2 regions of the Arthrobacter sp. yr096 genome follow, and region 1 is predicted to be linked to the other one. Evidence: predicted binding sites of a transcription regulator. Region 1 holds the regulator's gene; the other holds the start of a gene.
What was found. Region 1 encodes LexA, which represses DNA repair genes until DNA is damaged. Its sites were predicted from a motif close to TCGAACANNTGTTCGA; they were not measured.

Region 1 (7,084 bases):
CCCCCGGGGCAGCCCCGGGGAACGGGTGCTGCCGTTAGTGCCGCCCAGGCTCCTGTGCCGCGCGCTGCAATTTAACTTCCATGGAGTCAACGCCTTCGGCGAAGGAATCCATCCCTGCCCACGCATCGTTCAATTGGGCAACGAGCGTCTGCACAGCCACGGCATCAAGGCCATCTTCCAGGAAGAGGACAACCCGCAGCTCAGGTCCCGCACCGCCGCCGGCCACCGTTCGGCCGTCGGCCGTGAGGGACGCAACTCCGGCCCCGGGTTGCGTCTCGAGCCGTCGGACCGTCCGGAAGGACGAGACTGTTGAAGCGAGAGCAGCCTCCAGTTGATCATCCAGGTATGACGGCGTCCAGTCCCGCTGTTGGGCCAGTGCCCACATGGCCGGGCGTCGGACAACAAACGTGAAGTCGGAACCAGGATCCAGGACCAGCAACTGGGCACCCTCGGACACGGCGGAAAGTGCCGCCCGGGCCGCATAAACGGCCACAGGCCGTGCGTCCGGGTGCCACGCCTCAAGTGCTGCTGCAGACGTGAACACGGGCATGGCCTTCCGACCATCCGGAGCCTTAAGTGTGACCAATGCCATATCGGCCTGCTTGTCTGCATGCAGGCCGTCGACGCCTTCGGCTTCCTCGGCAAGCTGGGCAACAACCGGCACGAACACCCTCGTCGTCGCGAGGGATGCCACGACGTCTGATTCACTTCCCGTTCCAGCCAGCAACGAGGCAATTGCTGCGAGGTAGCCTTCGCCGGCAGAACCGTCGTCGTCCTCGAAGTTATGGATTTTGGCGTCGTCGCCTTCAAAGCTCCTGCCCGCCCACGGCTGGCCTGCAGAATCAGTCGCTCCGCCGGCACCCGCCAAAGCCGCCGCGATGTGACCCGGGAGTTCGCGTCGGCCGTGGCCATGTTCGCCGTGCTGGTGTCCTGCGTCGTGGGGCATCAGCGGCGGCCGGCTACGTCCAGGGCTTCGGGCAGCGTAAAGGCCCCGGCATACAACGCCTTGCCGACGATCGCACCTTCAACGCCCAGCGGTACGAGCTCGCGCAGCACCCGCAGGTCTTCAAGGCTGGAGATACCACCAGAAGCCACAACAGGCTTGCCGGTTTTCTCCACCATCTGGCGCAGCAGGTCCACGTTCGGACCCTGCAACGTACCGTCCTTGGTGACGTCGGTGACGACGTACCGCGCACAGCCAGCGTCCTCAAGACGGGCCAAAACCTCCCAGAGGTCACCACCCTCCTTGGTCCAGCCGCGTCCGGCAAGCGTTGTTCCGCGGACATCGAGTCCGACGGCGATCTTGTCACCGAAACGGTCGATCGCCCGACGGGTCCATTCAGGGTTCTCCAGCGCAGCCGTGCCAAGGTTCACGCGGGCAACGCCCAGCTCCAAGGCACGCTCCAGAGATTCGTCATCCCTCAGGCCACCGGACAGTTCCACCTTGACGTTGAGCTGGGACACCACCTCGCTGATGAGGGCGGCGTTGTTGCCACGTCCAAAAGCGGCGTCGAGGTCAACCATGTGCACCCACTCGGCGCCGGCATTCTGCCAGTTCAGGGCTGCTTCGAGGGGCGTTCCGTAGCTTGTTTCCGAGCCGGCTTCGCCCTGCAGGAGCCGGACTGCCTGGCCATCAACGATGTCGACGGCGGGCAGGAGTTCCAGAACGGACTGGGTAGAGGTGGTCATGTGTGTCCTTGAAGTTTCGAGGGTGACGGGGTCAGGTAGCGGATTCAGCTACCGGGTAGCGTCAGGAGGTAGGCAGCCAGCAGGGACATCCCGGCCAGCACGTAGAAAGAAATGGAGACCCAGCGGGGCTTCTTTTGCTGATGGAAGGAGATCCCGCCACCCACCAGCACGCCGGCGAGGCCCATGAGGACAACAGACCACATTTAGGCGGCACCGCTTCCGGTGGTTTCAGTTACCGGCTTTCGCAAGCCATCAACCCAGTTCCGCAAGAGCCGGGCTCCGGCGTCACCCGATTTCTCTGGGTGGAATTGGGTAGCGCATAGAGGCCCGTTCTCCACGGCCGCAATGAAGCGCGCGCCATGCTCGGACCATGTGACCATCGGCGGAGCCATGCGGGGCTGCACGACGTCGAAGTTCCACTCCTGCACACCATAGGAGTGCACAAAGTAAAAGCGTTCCTGCTCGACGCCGGCAAAGAGCTTGGAGCCCTCCGGCACGTCCACCGTGTTCCACCCCATGTGCGGGACAACGGGGGCAGGAAGAAGCTCCACCTTTCCCGGCCATTCCGCCATGCCTTCGGACTCGGTGCCGTGCTCGACACCGGCTTCGAAGAGGACCTGAAGGCCAACGCATATAGCCAGGACTGGGCGCCCGCCGGCAACCCGTCGCCCGATCATTCGGATCGCATCAACTGCTTTGAGTTCCTTCATGACCGTCTCAAAGGCACCAACGCCGGGAACTACCAAGCCATCAGCGTTAAGCACATCTTCCGGCTTGGCGCTCAGCACCACGTGGGCACCGGCTCGTTCCAGTGCACGAACGGCGGAGCGGACGTTGCCGGAACCGTAGTCCAGGACTGTAACGGTGGGCTTGCCCTCAGGGGACTCAGGCTTCACCGATGCGATGGCGTCAGCCACAGCACCGTCTTTCAGCACCTGGCCACTCATAGTGCTCCCTTGGTGGAGGGGATTCCCTCAACGCGCGGATCCGACTCAACAGCAGCACGGAGTGCCCGCGCGAACGCCTTGAACTGCGCCTCCACGATGTGGTGCGGATCCCTGCCGGCCAGAACATTCATGTGCAGGCAGATTCCGGCATGGAGGGTGATGGCCTCGAACACGTGGCGGGTCAAAGAGCCGGTGAAGTGACCACCGATGAGGTGGTACTCCTGGCCTGCGGGCTCGCCGCCGTGCACCAGGTACGGGCGTCCGGAAACGTCCACCACCGCATGGGCAAGGGCCTCGTCCAAGGGAACCGTAGCTTCGCCGAAGCGACGAATTCCAGCTTTGTTGCCCAAGGCAGTGCGTAAGACCTCACCGAAAGTGATGGCCACATCCTCCACCGTGTGATGGGCATCGATGTGGGTGTCGCCGGTTGCCTTCACGGTCATGTCAATCAAAGAATGCTTGCTCAAGGCAGTCAGCATGTGGTCGTAAAACGGAACCGATGTGCTGATGTCCGAGACACCGGAGCCGTCCAGGTTGATCTCCACCAGAACGGAGGATTCGCTGGTGGTGCGCTCCATGCGCGCAGTGCGGGCAGCGGACGGCGTAGCGCCGGTTTCGCTCATTGGGACGTCCTTATACACGGAGGATGGGTTGGGTCTATTGATAAGTTTAGGCGGGCTGTGAAGCCTTGCCGTCCAAGAGAGCCTCCAGGGCTTTCAGGAAGGCGGTGGTTTCCCGCTCTGTTCCGGCAGTGACACGCAAGTGGCCGGGGATACCGACGTCGCGAATCAGCACGCCCGCATCCAACAGGCCCTGCCAAATACCATGGGGGTTTTCCAAGCCGCCGAAGAACACATAGTTCGAGTCCGAGGCAGACGGCTTGAGGCCCATGCGCAGGAGTTCGGTCACGATGCGATCGCGCTGGACCTTAATGTCTTCGACATCGGCCATCAGCGCTTCGCGGTGGCTCAGGGCTGCGAGGGCGGTTGCCTGCGTAACTGCAGACAAGTGGTACGGAAGGCGCACCAGCCTGATGGCGTCCGTGACCTCGGGGGCCGCCGCCATGTAACCCAGCCGCGCACCCGCAAGGGCGAACGCCTTACTCATGGTGCGGGACACGATCAGTCGCTCACGTCCGGGAAGCAAGGTCAAGGCGCTGGGCGTATTGTCGTGGGCGAACTCGTGGTACGCCTCATCCACGATGACGATTGCCTGGCTGGCTTCTCCGGCCTCATATACGGCTTCGACCACGTCCAGGCCCAAGCCGGTACCCGTGGGGTTGTTCGGCGAACACAGGAACACAATATTGGCTCCGGTTTCACGAACCTGCGCAGCAGCCGAAGCCGCGTCCAAGCCATAGTCATCAGCACGGACGCCGCGGACATACTCCGTGTCAGTTCCGCTTGCGAGCAGCGGATACATGGAATACGTAGGAGGGAAGCCCAGGGCTTTCCGTCCGGGTCCGCCAAATGCCTGGAGGATCTGCTGGAGGACTTCGTTGGACCCATTGGCTGCCCAGATGTTGGCCGGCGAGAGTCCGTGGCCAAGGTACTCAGCAAGTGCCTCGCGGAGTTCAGTAAACTCGCGATCCGGGTAGCGGTTCAGCCCGGTAGCAGCTGCGGCGACGGCCTCGGTGATGGCGGCTTGAACATCCGCCGGCACACCGTGAGTGTTTTCGTTGACATTGAGCAGAATGGGGACATCAAGCTGCGGTGCGCCATAGGGGCTCAGTCCACGCAGGTTGGTCCGGAGGGGTAGTCGGTCAAGTCGCTCAAGCTGGTCACTCACCACCACAGTTTAAGGGGCTGCCGCTACTGCCTACTAACTGTGACGCCACACCACCGCTTTCGACCCTCCCTGAAGACTGCTTGAAGGACTCAGTTGGCGGGGACGAACAGTTGCTGGCCGGGCTGGATACGGCCGCCGCGGAGATCGTTCAGCTGGATGATTTCCGCGATGACGTCGCGGGGGTCACGCTCCGGAGCTGCCGCCCCGGCAATCCCCCACAGCGACTGACCGGGCTGGACAGTGACGCTCAGGGCAACAGGCGGCTGCAACTGCGATTGCGAGTCCGACGCCTTGGCCGGCGAGGTGATGAATCCGGCCAGGCTCAGGAGCGCAGCCACCAGCAGCATTGCAGGGATGCCGAAGAAGACGATCCGTCCCCGCCGGGTGAGACGCAGGCGGGCGGGTGCCTGGGTGGTGCGGAAATCAGCGAACGTAGTGATTGCGGACATGAGCTGAGCCCTTCTGAGCTATTGCCTTGCGACGGATTGCCCGGCGCCTGGCTGCCAATTCTTTGTGCACTCCCGGACCCAAGACCTGGATGTTCGAACACTTTCTTCGAACATCCAGCTTCAGCGTCAGGTTTATAGAACACATATTCGAACCTTGCTATGACATTTTTAGCACTTATCAACGAACGGTGTCGAGACTCGCTAGAACAAATGTTTGATAAACGCCTGTGCCTGCCCTACGTTTGAGTGAAGAAACAGCACTGTTTCAGTGGAACAGGAGGGTCTGACATTTTTTGCAGACCTAACATCCCCGGGCACCTTCCGGGGCGAATGGAAAGGCATTGGCGAACATGGCAGCGAAAGCCACAGGCGGCGGGGCACCCCTGCGGAGCCAGCAGCCTCAAAAGAGTCCCAAGAGCCTGACTGTCCGGCAGAAAAAGATCCTGGAGACCATCCAGCGCTCCGTCAATGACAACGGGTATCCGCCCAGCATGCGCGAGATCGGCGACACCGTAGGCCTGGCAAGCTTGTCCAGCGTCACGCACCAGCTTTCCCAGCTGGAGAAGCTTGGTTACCTGCGCAGGGACCCCAAGCGTCCTCGCGCCATGGAAGTCCTGATGCCCTTGACCTTGGATGGCGGACCGATTCCTGGAGTCGAAGCGCCCACGACACTTCGCAGCGCCGGTGGTCTCGCCGTTACGGAGCTGGCCAGTGCAAGTGATACCGCCATGGTTCCCCTGGTAGGCCGTATCGCGGCCGGCGGTCCCATCCTGGCTGACCAGACAGTGGAAGACGTACTGCCCCTCCCCCGGCAACTCGTAGGGCACGGCGAACTGTTCATGCTGAAGGTGGCCGGAGACTCCATGATCGATGCCGCCATCTGCGACGGTGACTGGGTAGTGGTGCGCCGCCAGAATGACGCCATCAACGGCGACATCGTGGCCGCCTTGCTGGACGACGAAGCCACGGTGAAGACGTTCCGCCAGCGCGATGGGCACACCTGGCTGCTACCACAGAACACCCAGTACGAGCCCATCCTTGGCGATCAGGCCACCATCATGGGCAAGGTTGTCTCGGTCCTGAGGTCCCTCTAACGCAGAGGTCCTCTGTATCCGGGCCCCTCTGCATCGGAACTCACCTGCACCCAGAAAGCGCCCAGGGCCTCCTAAGAGGCTTTGGGAGAGCCCAGGCGCTCCAGGACGCCCCGCACCACTGTTCGGTCGGTGGTCGCCCAGAACGGCGGTAGGGCAGCCCTCAGGAACCCGCCATAACGTTCCGTCGACAACCTGGAATCGAGCACAGCCACGACTCCTTTATCGCCGGTTGAACGGATGAGGCGTCCGGCACCCTGGGCCAACCGGATGGCGGCATGCGTTGCTGACACGGCCATGAACCCATTGCCACCCGACTGTGCGACAGCCCGCGAACGGGCAGTCATCAGGGGATCGTCCGGACGCGGGAAGGGAATGCGGTCGATCACCACAAGGCGGCACGAACCACCCGGTACGTCAACGCCTTGCCACAGAGACATGGTTCCGAAGAGGCAAGTGTCCGGCTCATCTGCGAATTGTTTTACGAGGGCTGCCATGGTGGATTCGCCCTGACAGAGGATGTCCACGTCCAGGCGGAGCCGCATGGCGTCGGCGGCTTCTTCCGCAGCCCGCCGTGACGAGAAGAGACACAGTGCTCCCCCGCCGGAGGCACGGATGAGGTCTTCCAACTCGTCGAGTGCCTCAGGCGATGTACCGCGGCCAGGTTTGGGCAGATGCTTCGCAACATACAACACACCTTGCTTTGGGTAATCGAAGGGCGAGCCAACATCGATCCCAGTCCAGCTTGGTGCGCCGTCGCCAATCAGCCCCAACCCACCGGCGGCCGGCTCGAAGGCAGATCCAATAGCCAGCGTGGCGGAGGTCAGCACCACGGTGTGGCCCGCGAACAAGCCTTCACGCAAGCGTCCTGCAACACTGAGCGGGGCGATGTTAATCAGTGCCGGTGCAGTCTCGTCCGGTTGCGCATAACCCTGTTGGGGGTCAAAGGTGCTGTTCCTTGAGAACCACACCACTTCCCGGTTTTCCTTGGCAGCGAGCATGCGTTCGCACAGTTCAAGAATGAGCATGAGCCGTGAGCGTGCGAGCTGCCTGCCGCCGTCCACCGCGTTTGAGGAGTCGGTCTTCGAATCGGACAAGGCCGCACGCGTGGCGTCGCGCA
Region 2 (7,084 bases), 410 kb from region 1:
GGCCGAAGTCGCCGTCGGTCATGCCTGGGTTTCCCCTTCAGAATGGTCCGCATTGACGCTGGTTTCCAGTGAGCCGTCCTGCTGGAAGTCCAGGAACACGGTCTCGTCGCCACCCTGCAGGCGGATGTCCCAGGTGAGGCCACCATCGGCGTCGCGGCGGGCGATCAGCGTCTTGCGGCGCTCCGGGTCGAGGGAGCTCAGCAGAGGGTCATTGGCCAGCGCTTCCTCGTTTTCGGGAAGGTACACGCGGGTGAAGAGACGGTTCATGAGGCCGCGGGCGAAGACCGCCACGGAGATGAACGCTGCCGCGCCGGGAGCCATGGGGCCGGGGTTGACCGTAGTGAAGGTGTACACGCCCGAGTTGCCCACGGAGCCGCGGCCCCAGCCGGTGAACGTGTAGCCATCGCGGACCAGGGAGCCGGTGCGCTGGACGATCTTGCCCTCGGAGTCCGGCTGCCAGATTTCCAGGATGGCGTCCGGGATAGCGTTCCCCGCGCCGTCGTACACGGTGCCTTGGAGGCGGATGCTGCCGGGGCTGCCCGGAGCCAGGAGTTCGTTGTCCTTGTTAAAGGGAAGGGCGTAGCCGTAGAAGGGGCCAACGGTCTGACCCGGTGTGGGTGCCAGCTTGCTCATGCGCTTACTCCTCGTCCCCGGCGTCGCCGTATGCTTCGTTTTCGGTCCAGGTGCGCTTGGAACCGGTCAGGATGATGTCCCACTTGTAGCCGAGCGCCCACTCCGGGCTGGTCAGCTCGTGATCGTACTGTGCCACGAGGCGGTCGCGGGCGTCCTGGTCCACGATCGACTGGTAGATGGGGTCCAGCGGGAAGAGCTGGTCGCCCGGGAAGTACATCTGGGTGACGATGCGCTGGGTGAACTCCGAGCCGAACATGGAGAAGTGGATGTGCGCCGGACGCCAGGCGTTCAGGTGGTTCTTCCACGGGTACGCGCCGGGTTTGATGGTGGTGAAGCTGTACGAGCCGTCCGCACCGGTGATGCAACGGCCAACGCCCGTGAAGTTCGGGTCAAGCGGCGCGGGGTGCTGATCGCGTTTGTGGATGTAGCGGCCGGATGCGTTGGCCTGCCAGATCTCCACGAGCTGGCCCGCAACGGGCCTGCCGTCGCCGTCAAGCACGCGGCCGGCAACAATAATCCGCTCACCCTGGGGCTCACCGTTGTGCTGGATGGTCAGGTCCGATTCCAGTGCGTGCACGTCCTGGTGGCCGAAGGCGGGCGAGTAGAGCTCGATTGTCTCCGGGTCCGCGTGGTGCAGGCTCTTGGTGGGGTGGCGCAGGATGCTGCTCCGGTACGGCGAGTAGTCCAGGCGCGGCATGGTCTCCGGAGCGCGCCCGTTCTTCAGTGCCTCGGCGTAGCGATCGCCCATGGCTTTGATCTCAGCACTGAGATCTGCCTGGGTTTCCACCTTCTTGGACTCGTGTGCGGCGTGTGGCTCAGCGGGCGGCACGAGTTCCTCTGATTCGAGCGTCTGTGCTGTCTGTTCCTGTGGCACGGCCGGCTCCTTTCGGTTGACGGGTTCTTCTGGTTTATGGGCAGCGGGCCTACACCCGGTGAAGCGAGTCGTATTGGACGGCGTGACGTACCGGAGCGTTGGGCGCCCCGTAGCCGTCATAGTTGCCGCGGCGCTCCACCATTTCGAAGAACACACTGCCCACTGTGGCTGTGTAGAAGTGGAGGAATTCGCCGTTGGCGTCCCGGTCATACAGGAGGTTGAGCTCCTTGAGGGTGGCCAGGAAGCCGGGTTCGAGATCGAATCGGGCATCCAGGTCCTCGTAATAATTGGCCGGAATCTGCAGGAACTCGAGGCCGCGATCGCGGGCGGACCGGGCCGTGGCCACGAGGTCGTCCACGGCGAACGCGATGTGTTCCTGGTACGTTTTGCGTGCTGTTTCCTGGGCTTGCTGGGCGGGCGCCAGGTTCAGGACCAGCCTGACCGCGCCAGTGCTGGTTTCCATAACCTGCGAGCGCACCAAGCCGCTGGGGCTCGGGACTTCCGCAAATGGCTGCGGTTCCAGGGCCAGGGCACTGGTGTAGAAGAGGACGGCTTCATCGAAGTGCTGCCACGGCTGGGCCAGGTTCACGTGGTCAATCACAGCGTTCTGCGCACTGGACGCGTGGTCCAGGCCCTCGCCGAACTCGTGTGTCCACGCGGCGGTGCCGTCCGGGCTTCCCTGGCACAGGAAGATCTCCGTGGAGTCCGGGGCGGAGATACCTTGGAAGACTTCCTCGTCCGCCTGGACCTTGCGGGCAACCACGGGCGCCTTGAGTTGCTGGGCACGAGCGGAGGCAATCACTGGAGAGTCGACGTCGAACCCCAAAGCGGCGATAGCCGGTTCCGAGTGCGAGGCCGCCTGCTCGTTGATGATCACGCGCGCCTGGCCCATGGTCCAGAGCTGGACGTCCTTGGTGCGGTGGCGGCCTTCGAATTCAAAGCCGAGCTGGCCCAGCAGCTTCTCCAGCTGCGCGGTGTCATCGGCCTTGACCTCGGCGAAGTTGAAACCAGCGGGCTCGTTCACCTTGGGCAGCGTGGCAAGTTCCATGGGATAACGACGGCGGGACGAACCGCCGTTGCCGGCCGCGGTCCCAGTTCCGGTTTCCACAGCGGTGCTGGCGAGCCATTTGGCGCTCTGCTCCTCCAGCCAGATCAGGGAGCGCATGGCGTCCACGGCCGTGCGCTCGGTGTCCGACTGACGGAAGACGTCGTTGAAAACCTCCAGCGAGACTGGGCCGGTGTACCCGGCGCGGACAACATGGCCCATGAACTTGGCGAGCTCGAACTGCCCCTCGCCCGGGAACACGCGGTAGTGACGGCTCCAGGACAGCACATCCATGGAGAGCTTGGGGGCGTCGGCAACCTGGACGAAGAAGATTTTCTCCGCGTTGATCTGCTCGATGGGCGCGGTGTCCCAGTCCCGGGAAAGGATGTGGAAGGAGTCCAGGCACGTGCCGAGGTTGGGGTGGTCCACCATTTCCACCAGGCGGTAGGCGTGCTCGTAGTCATTGACGTATTTGCCCCACGCCAGGGCTTCGTAGGCAACCTTGACTCCGTGTGCCCCGGCCAACTCCGCCAATTCTGCGAGCTGCTCGGCCCTCAGGTCGTCGTCGTCGATGGTGGCTGTCGCCACGTTGGAGCAGACCAGGATGGTGTCCATGCCCAAGCGGGACATGAGCTTGAACTTGGCCTCGGCCCGCTTGAGGTTGGCCTTGAGCAGCTCCGGGGTAACGCCGTCGAAATCCCGGAAAGGCTGGTAGAGGTCCAGGCCCAAACCGAGGTCGGCGGCCATTTTCCGGACTTCTTCCGGGCTGTGCGGGGACGTGACGAGGTCCTGCTCGAAGATCTCGATGCCATCGAAGCCCGCAATGGCGCAGGCCTGCATCTTCTCCTTCAGCGTGCCCGACAGGCAGACCGTGGCGATACCGGTGCGCATCAGTGGCCTGCCTTCGTCAGCTCGGGGGCCGCCGCCGCGTCTTCCACTGCGATGAGTTCCAGGAAGTGTGCCCGCATCCGCTCCCGGTCGGCTTGACGTCCTGTAATGAGCTGGAAAGCGTCGGCCGCCTGACCCACCGCCATCCTGCCGCCGTCGAGGACGTCGCAGTTCTTGGCACGCGCTTCGCGGACCAGTTGCGTTTCGATGGGGCGGTAGACGATGTCAGCCACCCAGTGGCGTGGCTCCAGGAGTTCGATGTCCAGGGGCAGTCCCGGGTGGGCGGCCATGCCGATCGGGGTGCAGTGCACCAGGCCGTCGGCGAGCGGCATGATCTGCGCGAGTTCGTCAGTGCTGCGCGGCGTGACCGTGGCTTCGGGGAAGAGTGCGCCCAGCTCGGAAGCGCGTTCCGCAGCGCGGGCAGGGTCCATGTCCACCAGGTCCAGGGTGCTGACGCCGGCGGTGAGGAGCGCGTAAGCAACAGCCGAGCCGGCACCGCCCGCGCCGAGCTGGACCACACGGTTCAGTTTGGCGTTCGGGAGTCCGTCGGCGAGCGCCGAACCGAAGCCCGAGAAGTCTGTGTTGTGGCCGATAAACCGACCATCCCGAATCAGGACCGTATTCACGGCACCCAGGCGCGCGGCGTCGTCGGAAATTTCGTCAAGGTGCTCAAGCACCAACTGCTTGCAGGGGTGCGTGATGTTCAGGCCATTGAAGCCCATGCGGTGGGCTGCGGTGAGGAGATCCCCGACGGCGGCGGCCGGCAATGCCAGTTCCAGCAGGTCAATGGGGCGGTACAGCAAGCGAAGACCCTGCACATCGGCTTCGCGTTCGTGCATGGGCGGCGTGAGCGAGGGCATGACGCCCTCACCTATGAGGCCCACCAGAACGGATTCGGCTCGGTTGCTCATCCTAAAGCTCCTTTGACTTCAGCACCGCGGGCTTTTTGGCGCTTTCCGGGGCGCCGCTTGCCGGGGTGTTATTTAGATTACTACAAGTGTTCATATTCCGCACGCTTGTTCTTATCGCGAACATTTACTGAGCGCCGAAGTTTTGTGAGGTCGCGTTGCGGGGCCTGCTCTGCGCGGTATTCCGGGGATCCGGGGCGCAAAGCGGGCCTCACAACGAGGACCCTCGCGTTGCGGGGCCTGCTCTGCGCGGCATTCCGGGAACCCGGGGCGCAAAGCGGGCCTCACAACGAGCGGGCGTGCATCGCGGGACTCAGCGCTGGGGCAGCCTGGCCGCGAGTTCAGCCGCGGCCTCCTGCAGCGTGGGGACGTGCGCAATGAGTTCCTCCATGGTGAGGCGGAACACCGGCACGGCCGTGGCCAGGGACGCAAAAGCGTGGCCCTGGGAATTGAGGACCGGCACAGCGACGGCCCGCATGCCCACCTCGTTCTCTTCATCCATGACGGCATATCCCTGCCGGCGCACCTGCTCGATTTCTTCACGGAACTTGTCGCGATCGGTAATGGAGTGCTGGGTCAATGGATCCAGGGGCAGCTCCTCCAGGAGGCGCTTCCGCTCGATCTCTTCCTCAAAGGCCACGATCGCCTTGCCAACCGAGGTGGTGTGCAGCGCGCCCAGATGCCCGGGGTCGCTGGTGACACGGAAGGTCTTGGGTCCATCCACCTTGTTGACCGTGAGGTGATGATTGCCATCACGGACGGACAGGATGGTTGCCTCATGGGTTCGCTCCGTGACGCGCTGGAGGACAGGCAGGGCCGTCGCGGCGAAGCCGTGGTGATTGGAGACCCGCTGGCCGAGCTGGAACACGCGCAAGCCCAGGTGGTAGCGACGCCCATCAGGCTCATAGTCCACGAATCCGTCACGCGTCAGGGAGCCCAGCAGGCGATAGGTGGTGCTGAACGGCAGGCTGGCACTCCGGGCCAGATCAGCCGCACTTGCACCGCGCGGTTCATTGCCCAGAAGTACCAGCAGGCTTAGGGCTTTGCCGACCATGTCGGTCTTTGTGTCCTCTTTCACACTCATAACTCGATGCTCTCACATGGTGAGAGCTATTTCTAGATGGTGGTGACATCTCTTGACAAGTGACCCCACTCACAGCCACTATTGCTGTATTGCACAAGTAGCTCTCACCATGTGGTTACTTTCGGGATGATCCGGCCGCACCTCGCTCTGGTCTTCCCTTGAAGCTAGATCCGCGACATCGTCGTCACAGAAGGAACCTCCCATGAGCCAAACAATGCCGTCAGCGACGCCAGGCACTGAAACAACCACCGGAACTCCCAAGAAAGCAGCGCTTGCCAGCTTCCTTGGCAGCGCCGTGGAGTACTACGACTTCTTCATCTTCGGCTCGGCAGCGGCCCTGATTTTTCCGCATGTGTTCTTCCCGGACGCAGACGCCAACGCAGCCATCATGTCCTTCGCGACGTTCGGCTTCGCCTACGTCGCCCGCCCAGTGGGCGCCGTCATTCTGGGCCACTTCGGTGACCGGATCGGGCGGCAAAAGGTCCTCATGTTCACCCTGGTCCTGATGGGTGCCGCCACCTTCGTGATCGGCTGCCTCCCGGACTTCAAGACCATCGGCTGGTGGGCTCCCGTCCTGCTGGTCCTGGCCCGCCTGTGCCAGGGCCTCTCAGCCGCCGGCGAGCAGGCCGGCGCCTCCTCCATGACGTTGGAGCACGCCCCGGACAACCGCCGGTCCTTCTTCACCTCGTGGACCCTGACCGGTACCCAGGGTGGCCAGATTCTCGCAGCCCTCGTCTTCATTCCCGTGGTGGCACTGCCCGATGAGATTAAGTACGGCATCGGCTGGCGCATCCCGTTCTGGCTCAGCGCAGTGGTTGTCATGGTGGCCTACTTCATTCGCCGCACCCTGCACGAGCCGCCGGCATTCGCCGAGGCCAAGAAGAACAACCAGATCTCCAAGCTTCCCGTTGCCGACCTCCTGCGATTGCACTGGCGCGATGTTCTCCGCGTGGTCTGCTGCGCCTTCATTGCCGCAGTGAGCACCGTTTTTGGAACCCTGGCGATCAAGTACGCCCAGGACGTTGCCCACGTGAACAGCACCATCACACTGTGGCTGGTGGTCGCGGCCAACGTCGTGGCCCTCGGAACCCAGCCCTTGTTCGGCATGCTTGCGGACAAGATCGGCCGGAAGCCCGTCTTCATCTACGGAGCAATCGCCAGCGCCATCATGACACCGGTGTTCCTGCTGACGCTCGAGTCGGGCAATGTGCCGTTGATGTTCCTGGTTTCCATCGTGTTCTTCTCCTTCGGATACGCTGCCGCCAACGCCGTGTGGCCGTCCTTCTACGGTGAAATGTTCAGCACCAAGGTCCGCTTCTCCGGACTGGCCATCGGCACGCAGCTCGGCTTCCTCATGGCAGGCTTCGCCCCCGCAATCGTGACCGCACTGGGCGGCACCAAGCCGGGCGGATGGGTCCAGATTTCCATCTTCACCGCCGTGATCTGCGTGATCGCAGCTGTCTCAGCCATGACCGCCCGCGAATCCGCCAAGGTTCCCACCGCGGAGCTCGGCCTCCACAAGCACGCGCAGCACGCCTAAGTCCTGCACGCTCCTTCCCGGTTAGTCGGGGTCCGGAGCGGCGAAAGCCCGGAATGCCACCTGACATTCCGGGCTTTTCGCTGTGCCGGACACACCCCGGGCCGAGGCAACC

Region 2: BMY91_RS11155 (shikimate dehydrogenase) is a predicted target of LexA. The motif match lies at 4,449-4,464, and genes of this name have one in related genera.

What each region holds. Positions count from the first base shown of each region.
Region 1 covers NZ_FNYI01000004.1:454,787-461,870, reverse strand. Annotated here, with positions in the region: gene BMY91_RS13100 (SseB family protein) at 35-946, opposite strand; gene priA (bifunctional 1-(5-phosphoribosyl)-5-((5-phosphoribosylamino)methylideneamino)imidazole-4-carboxamide isomerase/phosphoribosylanthranilate isomerase PriA) at 946-1,689, opposite strand; gene BMY91_RS23135 (hypothetical protein) at 1,734-1,892, opposite strand; gene hisH (imidazole glycerol phosphate synthase subunit HisH) at 1,893-2,636, opposite strand; gene hisB (imidazoleglycerol-phosphate dehydratase HisB) at 2,633-3,259, opposite strand; gene BMY91_RS13080 (histidinol-phosphate transaminase) at 3,306-4,424, opposite strand; gene BMY91_RS13075 (LysM peptidoglycan-binding domain-containing protein) at 4,514-4,873, opposite strand; gene lexA (transcriptional repressor LexA) at 5,224-5,967, shown strand; gene BMY91_RS13065 (ATP-dependent DNA helicase) at 6,039-7,084, opposite strand, start outside.
Region 2 covers NZ_FNYI01000004.1:46,598-53,681, forward strand. Annotated here, with positions in the region: gene BMY91_RS11135 (lyase family protein) at 1-22, opposite strand, end outside; gene pcaG (protocatechuate 3,4-dioxygenase subunit alpha) at 19-633, opposite strand; gene pcaH (protocatechuate 3,4-dioxygenase subunit beta) at 638-1,507, opposite strand; gene BMY91_RS11150 (bifunctional sugar phosphate isomerase/epimerase/4-hydroxyphenylpyruvate dioxygenase family protein) at 1,557-3,443, opposite strand; gene BMY91_RS11155 (shikimate dehydrogenase) at 3,443-4,351, opposite strand; gene BMY91_RS11160 (IclR family transcriptional regulator) at 4,662-5,432, opposite strand; gene BMY91_RS11165 (MFS transporter) at 5,635-6,972, shown strand.